Regions from separate parts of the Pseudoalteromonas sp. SWYJZ19 genome, predicted to be linked through region 1. Evidence: predicted binding sites of a transcription regulator. Region 1 holds the regulator's gene; each other region holds the start of a gene.

Region 1 (3,287 bases):
TAGATAAAATAGAGTAAAACTCTACATCTTCACCCATATATTCATAATGCCATTTCCATTGCGAGCCTGTAATTTTAATAGTGAGATCAGCTTTGCTGGCATCTTCCATTGCAATTAGGGTTTTAGTGGCTGGTACTGCCATAGCAATTAAAATAACAAACGGGATTGCAGTCCAAAGTATTTCTACTTTAGTGCTTTCGTGAAATTGGGCAGGTACAGCCCCTTTAGATTTACGGTGATGAATAAGTGCCCAAAACATAATTGCGAACACTATCACCCCAATCACACAACATATTATAAATATGGTCATGTGCAGCTGATATACATTATTGCTTATATCGGTTACGCCTTTGCGCATATTGTATTGGCTGTTAGCCAAAACTGGGTGCGAAAAAACACATAATATAAGCCACAAGGTAGAGGTCAGTTTACCCATGTGACGGCTCCTTTGATGCTATTGCGAATGCAAAGCGAAGAGGCATACGGCTTAAACGCCAATTCGTTATTTTTATTTTTTTAGTCAATCTCATTTAATATTGATTGGTTTTGCTGCGCCAACAACGGGTTTGTGTATATTGTGTGTTCTCAAAACTAAAAAGCTGTGAGTTATTATTAGCTCAGCACATTAATAATTAGCTAAAAAATGAACAACAAGCAAGTTTTAGTATAAAAAACAATCAGGTGATATTGAGTAATTAATAAAAAATCAGTAACCAACTAGGTAACAGGAAGTTCAAAAGATGAGCAAAACAAAGGGGTTTAACGCATTCGGAGGGGGAAAATATAAGTGCAAAAAAGTTTACAGCTTAAATTGTCAGTGAGCTATTTATGCCCTATTTTTAGTGCGAATTTAAAACAGAAAATGCGTACTAATTAGTACGCATTTATAAAACTGCTTGTTTAAAAGCTATTTTTAAAGTCACATCCAATCAGCGTTTCTTATAACGCCAACGGCTAAGCCTTCAATATTAAAAGACTCATTCTCAAGATCTACTTCAATAGATTCAAAATCGTCGTTTTCAGCATGAAGTAATACTTTACGACCCGCTTTCTCAAGACGTTTTACAGTTACGTCTTCGTCTAGGCGGGCAACAACAACTTGCCCGTTTTCAGCGGTTTGAGTACGATGTACAGCAAGTAAATCACCATCCATAATACCAATATCTTTCATGCTCATACCGTTAACGCGTAGTAAAAAATCTGCAGCCGGTTTAAACATTAATGGATCGATTTTGCAGTGACTTTCAACGTGCTCTTGCGCCAAAATAGGTGAACCAGCAGCAACACGCCCTATAAGCGGTAAACCTAATTGTTCTGGCTCTTCTTCTTCAATTAACTGAATACCACGGCTTGCACCTGGTTTCATTTTAATTGCGCCTTTTTTAGCAAGTGCTTTTAAATGTTCTTCAGCAGCATTGGCACTTTTAAAACCTAATGTTTGCGCTATTTCAGCACGTGTAGGAGGCATACCAGTGTCTTTAATAAAAACTTTAATTAGTTCGAGTATTTGAGCTTGGCGGTTCGTTAATGGTCGCATACAACTGGTTTTCCATACAGTACATTTAACTGTGAGTATATACAGTTAAATAAAAATCGCAAATTTAAATTAAGCCTTAAAATAGCCAAAGTAATTTCACTTGTGTACATTTTAGGGATATAACTAACGCTAGGTTTATAAATGATTAAAAAAGCAAAGGAGTCATTATGAGTATTTGGTACCAGCCCATCACTTTAGAGCTGTGCAAGCAGTTAGAACAAGGCATTGATGGCCAAGGAACATTAATGAAAACCATGGGAATAGAAGTCACTGAAATTGGTGATGATTACTTAGTAGCCACTATGCCGGCAATTCCTGAGCATCATAACCCAATGGGAATGGTTCACGGCGGTGCTAACGTTGTACTTGCCGAAACAGTTGCCAGCTATGCAGCTAACTTTGTTGTCGATTTTACAAAATTTTACTGCGTGGGGCAGGAAATTAGCGCAAGTCATTTAAAAGCATCTCGCAACGGCACTTTAACAGCAACGGCAAGAGCGTTTCATATTGGCAAACGTAGTTCAGTGTGGGAAATAAAAATTACAAATAGCCGCAATGAGCTGTGCTGCGTATCAAAAATGACCGCAGCAGTCGTAGAGCGAAGATAGTTACTTTTCGATTGGGTAAATTGTAATTTCCATACCCGCACCAATCGCAGATATACGTAGTAATGTATCTGCATCTAAGGCTTGATTAAAGCACTTAGGGGAAGTGCCTGATTCAAAACCAATATCAAACGTTCTACGTGAACAGCTTAACCATTGCTTTAGCGCGTTACGCGAACACGATTCAATAAGCTCACATATATGGTTTATTGCTTTGTCAGGCGTGTTTACTATACCTGTTGCTTCAATACGCGCTAATTGACGGTATTCGTCTTTGTCATAATGTAAAATCGTCGCGACTTTTTTCAAGTCTGCCACTAGCAAACTAATATCTTGCTTTGATTCAAGCTCAAGATCTACATTTAAAAATTGAATTTCCGACATCGTTTCGTATTTATCCTCTAATAATTTCATTGCAAACTTTAACGCAGTTTTACCGTTATACCAAATCAACTATGCTCTATTAACCACTTTATATAGATATTTCGCAGCTTTTAAGTATTTTTTAGCGTTTAAAGCTAGCTGGATATCAAACACTCAGCTCAATTAAACAAATAAGTCATGTTAGCAATTTAAGTGTAATCTTTTTTATTTTTAAATGATTACAGTAAGCTATAGTTTAAACTGCGACAAAATGTCGCAGTAACTAATCCCATTAATGTAATAAACTAGCCTCTAAAAATAATAAGACTAAAACATGAATAAAAAAATATTTAAGTATGCTCGCAAGTTACATAAATGGCTCGGTTATTTGCTCACATTACAAATTTTAGCTTGGCTATTAGGCGGTTTAGTCATGAGCGCTATTCCTCTTGATAAAGTTCATGGGGAGCATCTTGCAACACGTACTCTTAATAACCCATTTACGCAGGCTGATTATATTGCCTCCCTTAACGATATTGCACCTCAGGTGGTTAATCCAACACAAATAATTTTTGAGAACTTTTTAACCACACCTATAATTACAGTAATAAATAAAGATGAACAGCAAAGCTTTAACGGTATAACAGGCCGGCCCTTTGAGCCGCCAACTAAAATACAAATTACCGCAAATGCTAAAGCACACTTACTTATTGATGCTCAAGTGACAAGCGCTGTACTGCTAAAGCAAGGTATGCGAGAAGTTGGATATAAAACCAATGTTT
Region 2 (3,287 bases), on a different contig from region 1:
TTCTCATCCAGTTCCCACTCGAATTAATCAACACTCATCGTTTTACACGAATAACTGACTGATTGTACCAGACGAAGCATAACTAACAAGTAAAGTCAGATATATTAATAAGCAAATGAGTAGAAATTAAAGATTAATAAATAATAAAATTTAGGTTTTTCTAATATCGCTACAATGTATAAATATACAGAGCAATATTCATTGTAGGTACATTGTAATTATTGGTATTTTTATTTACACCATACTTAGCTGAATCAACTTAATACACATAAGTACATTAAAAAGGAACACCTATGCAACAGAGCGTTCTAACAGCAACTTTAAAGAAGTGATTAGGCAATGCACCAATGTTGTATAAGTAAGCGATATAACTTAGCTTATGTATCAATGGGAACTAAGTAGAGCGCCATGTAACCTCTGCTGAGGCTGTATTGAGTAGTCAATAATTTCATCTTATAAAAAGCGACTTCGGTAGCTTTTTTTTCCTTTTTGTTGCCGCATACATTATCCTAGGTCATAATCTAACATCTTATTTAAACGCGGAATTTTTATGAACTGGCTTGCGCAATTACCCACCCAACGTACCCCGTGGCTTTTATTTACAGCTATCGTTTTTTCACTTGAAGTGACCGCCCTTTTCTTTCAATACCAAATGGGATTGGCGCCTTGCATAATGTGCATATATCAACGTACCGCTGTACTGGGTTTATTAGGTGCAGGCATTGTAGGTTCGACTAAACCACAGAGCAAAGCAGTTCGTATATTAGCGTATGTAATTTGGGGTGTATCGAGTGTTTGGGGATACCTTATAGCTCGCGAGCATATTGATATGCAAACCACCACAGACCCTTTTGCATTTAGCTGTGAGTTTGAACCAAACTTCCCATCGTTTATGCCGTTACACGAATGGATACCTAGCTTTTTTCAGGCGACCGGGGATTGTGGAAATATAGATTGGCAGTTTATTGGTTTGAGCATGCCTGCTTGGATGGAAATTATATTTGCGCTATTCTCAATCACTTTGTTTGCTTTAGTGATTAGCCGCTTAATAACAAAAAAATCGATTTAATATGTTTACCTTTTTTTCAAGCCAATTAGATGATCTTAAACACTTAAAAGTGCGCAAGCGCCAGGACGTAATAGCACTTTCGTTAAGTATGTTATCGCCAACTGATAAAGTGTTACTACGTATTATTAAATTAATATTACTAAGTCCACTATTTTTAATATTCACGGTATTTAAAGGTTGGATATTAATCCCGTTTTTGATACTTGGTGGGCTTTGCTATCCGCTATTAACAACACCTATTGAAATTAACTTTGCTAAAAAGCACTTAAGCGATGCATTAAAACAATTTAATCAGGGCGCATAGCGCCCTGATTATTACTTAATAGCTTTAAAGTGAAATTTTCCCCTCTAATTTAGCTAATAGTTTTTTACCAATTCCTTTAACTTGCGATAAATCACTGACGCTTTTAAATTCACCGTTTTCTTCACGATAATCCACAATTGCCTGCGCTTTTTTCTTACCTATACCCGGTAGCTTAGCAAGCATATCTGCATCAGCATTATTTATACTAATTGTCTCAACTTGAGGCATTTGCTTGGTTACTTCCGATAGTTGTGCATATACGGTAGTTGCAGGTAGTAAGCATAATAAGCTTATGATGAGTAAATTTTTTAACGTTTTCATTAAACTTGCCCTTATTCTTCTTTTCTTAATTTTGAGTATTGCTCAGGAAATCAATAAATAAGGAACTGTAAAGTTCATCACTTAAAGTGTACCTAAGCGCATTATCACTATGATCCGAAATCCTGAAAATGCAGCTGGTACAACAAGTGATTGCTTAACTAAAGTAAAGTTACCGTTTTTTGTCAAATTTAAGACACCTAAAAATTAATACTTCACGCTTGCAAATTTACTTACAAACCATTACTGTACATAAAAACAGTAACCTAATGGTTTTTACAAACCACGGTGCCAAGCAATTTTGCAGGAGAAATCATGGCTGTTGTTGTTAAATATGTTGTAGAACGAAACGGAGTCGAGCGTATGACGTTTACTACCAAAAAAGAAGCTGATGCTTATGACAAGATGCTCGATATAGCAGAATCACTTGAGCTAATGCTAGAAAAGGTAGACGTACCGCTTAGTGAGCAACAAATTGAATCACTTGCTTTAGAAATAGCGAAAAGCAAAGATGACTTTATGACTATATTAAAGGGCGGCAAAGATCCCGTTGTTGCCAAAGCGCCAACAAAAAGTAAAAAGTCAGATAATGTTGCATCAATTGAAGATAGCAACGATAAAAAAGCAAGTTAATTCGTAGATTGCCCTTTCCTCGGACGGGACAAACTAAATAAAAAAGGGAGCAACTAAGTTGCTCCCTTTTTTATTATACCAATTCACTTAATTAAGTGATCTATTTTGAGGGTAAAAAAACGTGTTGATAGCTAGGCAAAAAATTCGATATTTAGTTGTTCTAAATGATAATTTTTTAACGCCGGTAGCGACACATTAGCCCGCAAAATAATTAAGTATTATTGCGGATTGGTATTAATTACTACTCATTCAAAAATGAGTAGTAATTGCTATTTAAAGCTCTTTCTCTACTTCATCAAATAAAGCGGTAATGTTTTGCTCTGGCTCTTTTGTAGCTAAGCTAACAACAACAATTGCGATACTAGATAAAATAAAGCCAGGTACTATTTCGTACATAAAGCTACTTAAGCTTTCACCATTAATAGTAAACGGACCATAAACCCAAACAAGCACTGTAAACGCACCTACTAACATACCCGATAACGCACCGGCAAAATTCATACGTTTCCAGTAAAGGCTGAACAGTACCAATGGACCGAAAGCAGCACCAAAGCCTGCCCATGCATTACTTACTAGGTCTAAAATAGAGCTATCTCTGTCGTAAGCTAAGTAAATAGCAAACATAGCCACTACGGCAACGCTAATTCTACCAACAGTAACTAATTCAAAGTCGCTAGCATCTTTACGTAAAAATGTTTTATATAAATCTTCAGTCAATGAACTTGAGCTTACTAGCAATTGCGATGAGATAGTACTCATGATAGCAGCCAAAATTGCAGCTAGTAAAAAGCCAGCAATAAGTGGGTGGAACAATAACTCAGAAAGAATTAGGAAAATCGTTTCAGGATCTTCAACTACAATATTATTTTCATAAGTATAAGCAGCACCAAATATACCAGTACCAACAGCACCAAGGGCAGCAACAATCATCCATGTCATACCAATACGGCGAGCTTTAGGCAT
Region 3 (3,287 bases), on a different contig from region 1:
AACATAAAAATAACGCTTATTTTGTTTGCCTCAACGCTTGCGCTAATTGGTGTGTTGTTTTTGATATCTAAATTAATATTTGGTGGCGGTCGAAAATTAGGGCTTAAGCCAGGTAACAGTTGGTCGCTTGCAATTGCATCTATTCAAAAGCGTGCAAATGTGAACGCGGTACAGTTAATTAGTTTTTCGTTAGCGATTAAATTACTGCTGTTTTTAGTGGTACTTAAAAACGACATGATATCTGATTGGCAGTCGCAACTTCCAAGCGACGCGCCTAATGCGTTTTTAGTTAATATTACGCAAAATGAGCTTGAGCCAATTAATGAATATTTAGCTCAAAAAGATATTCAAGTATCAGAGTTTTATCCCACTATTCGTGGGCGCGTAAATGCGGTGAATGGCGAGTTGGTAGCACGTTCAGTATCGCTGCAAGACAACGAGAAAAAAGACGAAGAAGCACGTGCAGGTATTGGCCGCGAGCTAAATCTTACATGGCTTAAAGATGTGCCTGACCAAAATGAAGTAACACAAGGCACGTGGTTTGGTGAAAATGCGATGGCTGAAGCCTCAGTAGAGGAGTCGATGCTTGAGCGTTTAGATGTTGAGATAGGCGATACGCTAACATTTTTAATTGGTTCGCAGTCGTTCGATGCTAAAATCACCAGTGTGCGCAAAGTTAATTGGGCCACGCTTAAACCTAACTTTTTTATTATTTTAAGCCCAGATGTACTTGCAGATTTTCCGGCAACGTATATTTCGTCGGTACGTATAAACCCAGATCAAAAGCGTGACTTTAGCCAGTTATTGCGTACTTACCCTACTATTACAGCGATTGATATTGATAACTTTGTTAAGCAAATACAAACAACTATTTCGCAAGTATCACTCGCCATTGGCTTTGTACTTGCAATTGTTGTGCTGTGTGGCGCGCTTGTACTTATATCGCAAGTGCAAGCTAGTTTAGGTGAGCGTATGCAAGAAATTGTAATACTGCGAACACTTGGCGCTAAAAGCCGATTAATTAAAAACGCGACCTTGTACGAGTTTTTATTACTCGGCGGTTTAGCTGGCTTAGTTGCTGCATTTTTTAGTGATATAGCGCTTTTAATTGTGCAGCAACAAATGTTTGATTTAGCAGGTAAGTTACATCCGCATATATGGATTATTGGTCCGGTAGCTGGCGGTGTATTTGTGGCTGGTTTAGGCTATTTAATGATTGCCCGAACACTTAAACAAAATACCCAAGGATTAGTGCGTGCCCTAGGGTAAGCTTAAACTAACATGCTCCTTCAAATGCCCACCTAACACGTGGGCATTTTTGTTTTTCTTTGTACTGGTAATTTATACAGTGCTCTGGCATTATTAGCGTAATTTAAAAATAATAACAATGGAGTGCTGTTTGGCCATTATTTTAGGGATCGATCCTGGTTCACGTTTGACCGGATATGGCGTTGTTGCCCACCAAGGTTCTAAATTTACATACTTAGGCAGTGGTTGTATTAAGTTAGCCGATCATCCTTTTCCGGTTAGGCTTAAAATGATCTATCAAGGCATTACACAGCTTATTGAGCAGTTTTCGCCAGAAACCTTTGCCATTGAAAAAGTATTTATGGCGCATAACCCCGATTCTGCTTTAAAGCTTGGCCAAGCTAGAGGCGCTGCTATTGTTGGCGCTGCAATGGCCGACTTGCCCGTATTTGAATATTCAGCTAGGCAAATTAAGCAAGCAGTAGTAGGTAACGGTGGCGCTGATAAAACTCAAGTGCAACACATGGTAAAAAATATTTTAAAACTACCAGGTACGCCACAGGCCGATGCAGCTGATGCACTTGCTATTGCGATTTGCCACGCTCACTCAGAACAAAATTTAATTAAACTAGCGGGTAGCGCAAGCAAAATCGTTAGAGGACGTTTAAGGAAATAACTATGATAGGCCGCTTAAATGGTATTTTAGTCGAAAAACAGCCACCAGAAATATTACTCGAAGTAAGTGGTGTCGGTTACGAAGTACAAATGCCAATGACCTGTTTTTACGATTTACCAAAAATTGGTGAAAACGCGATTGTTTACACCCACTTTGTAGTGCGTGAAGATGCTCAATTATTATTTGGTTTTAATAATAAAGTTGAACGCGCCTTGTTTAGAGAGCTATTAAAAGCAAATGGCGTTGGTCCAAAACTTGGCTTAGCTATTTTATCGGGCATGTCGGCAAAGCAATTTGTAAGCTGTGTAAATAACGAAGACTCAACGTCGCTAGTTAAATTACCGGGTGTAGGTAAAAAAACAGCCGAGCGTTTAGTACTCGAAATGAAAGACAGATTAAAAGATTGGGGTAATGATTTATTTACGCCATTTAGCGACAGCGCAGTAATAGAGCCAATGAGCGATGCGACAATAGCTAATAACGCAGCCGATGATGCCGTATCGGCACTGCTTGCATTAGGTTATAAATTGCCACAAGCCCAAAAAGCAGTAAAATCGATAAGCAAACCCGATATGTCTACTGAGGTTCTTATTAGAGAATCTTTAAAATCAATGTTGTGAGTAACCCATGATTGAAGCGGATCGCTTAATTGATGCGACTGAAAAAACAAATGAAGACTCTATAGATCGTGCAATAAGACCAAAACTTTTAGCCGACTACAGAGGCCAGCCTCATGTTAAGCAGCAAATGGAAATTTTTATTGAAGCTGCGCGAACCCGTGGTGAAGCGCTCGATCATTTATTAATATTTGGCCCACCAGGGCTAGGTAAAACCACGCTTGCAAATATCGTTGCCAACGAATTACACGTAAGTATTAAAACAACATCCGGCCCTGTACTTGAAAAAGCAGGCGATTTAGCTGCGTTACTTACTAATTTAGAAGAAGGCGATGTACTGTTTATCGATGAAATACACAGGCTAAGCCCGCAAGTTGAAGAAATACTGTATCCAGCAATGGAAGACTACCAGCTTGATATAATGATTGGTGAAGGCCCAGCTGCGCGTTCTATTAAATTAGACTTACCTGCATTTACGCTTATTGGTGCCACTACGCGAGCAGGCTCACTTACATCGCCACTACGTGACCGTTTTGGTATTGTGCAGCGATTAGAGTTTTATTCTGTAGAGGATTTATCACATATAGTAGGGCGCTCTGCACATTATCTTGGTTTAGAAATGTGTGACGACGGCGCAACCGAAATTGCACAACGTTCACGTGGTACACCACGTATTGCAAACCGTTTATTACGCCGTGTACGCGATTACACACAGGTAAAATCTGACGGTACAGTAAATGCCGAAG

The links. Region 1 encodes LexA, which represses DNA repair genes until DNA is damaged. Its sites were predicted from a motif close to TACTGTATNNNNATACAGTA; they were not measured.
Region 2: a site for LexA is predicted at 1,936-1,955, ahead of I6F45_RS09695 (YebG family protein). Genes of this name have one in related genera too.
Region 3: a site for LexA is predicted at 1,332-1,351, ahead of ruvC (crossover junction endodeoxyribonuclease RuvC). Genes of this name have one in related genera too.

The regions. Positions count from the first base shown of each region.
Region 1 covers NZ_JADYXI010000019.1:81,017-84,303, forward strand. Annotated here, with positions in the region: gene coxB (cytochrome c oxidase subunit II) at 1-436, opposite strand, end outside; gene lexA (transcriptional repressor LexA) at 920-1,537, opposite strand; gene I6F45_RS16865 (PaaI family thioesterase) at 1,705-2,145, shown strand; gene I6F45_RS16870 (hypothetical protein) at 2,146-2,526, opposite strand; gene I6F45_RS16875 (hypothetical protein) at 2,840-3,287, shown strand, end outside.
Region 2 covers NZ_JADYXI010000008.1:1,835-5,121, forward strand. Annotated here, with positions in the region: gene fadR (fatty acid metabolism transcriptional regulator FadR) at 1-7, opposite strand, end outside; gene dsbB (disulfide bond formation protein DsbB) at 551-1,069, shown strand; gene I6F45_RS09685 (DUF6170 family protein) at 1,071-1,373, shown strand; gene I6F45_RS09690 (ComEA family DNA-binding protein) at 1,398-1,694, opposite strand; gene I6F45_RS09695 (YebG family protein) at 2,007-2,324, shown strand; gene putP (sodium/proline symporter PutP) at 2,598-3,287, opposite strand, start outside.
Region 3 covers NZ_JADYXI010000014.1:93,409-96,695, reverse strand. Annotated here, with positions in the region: gene I6F45_RS14530 (ABC transporter permease) at 1-1,269, shown strand, start outside; gene ruvC (crossover junction endodeoxyribonuclease RuvC) at 1,400-1,924, shown strand; gene ruvA (Holliday junction branch migration protein RuvA) at 1,927-2,544, shown strand; gene ruvB (Holliday junction branch migration DNA helicase RuvB) at 2,552-3,287, shown strand, end outside.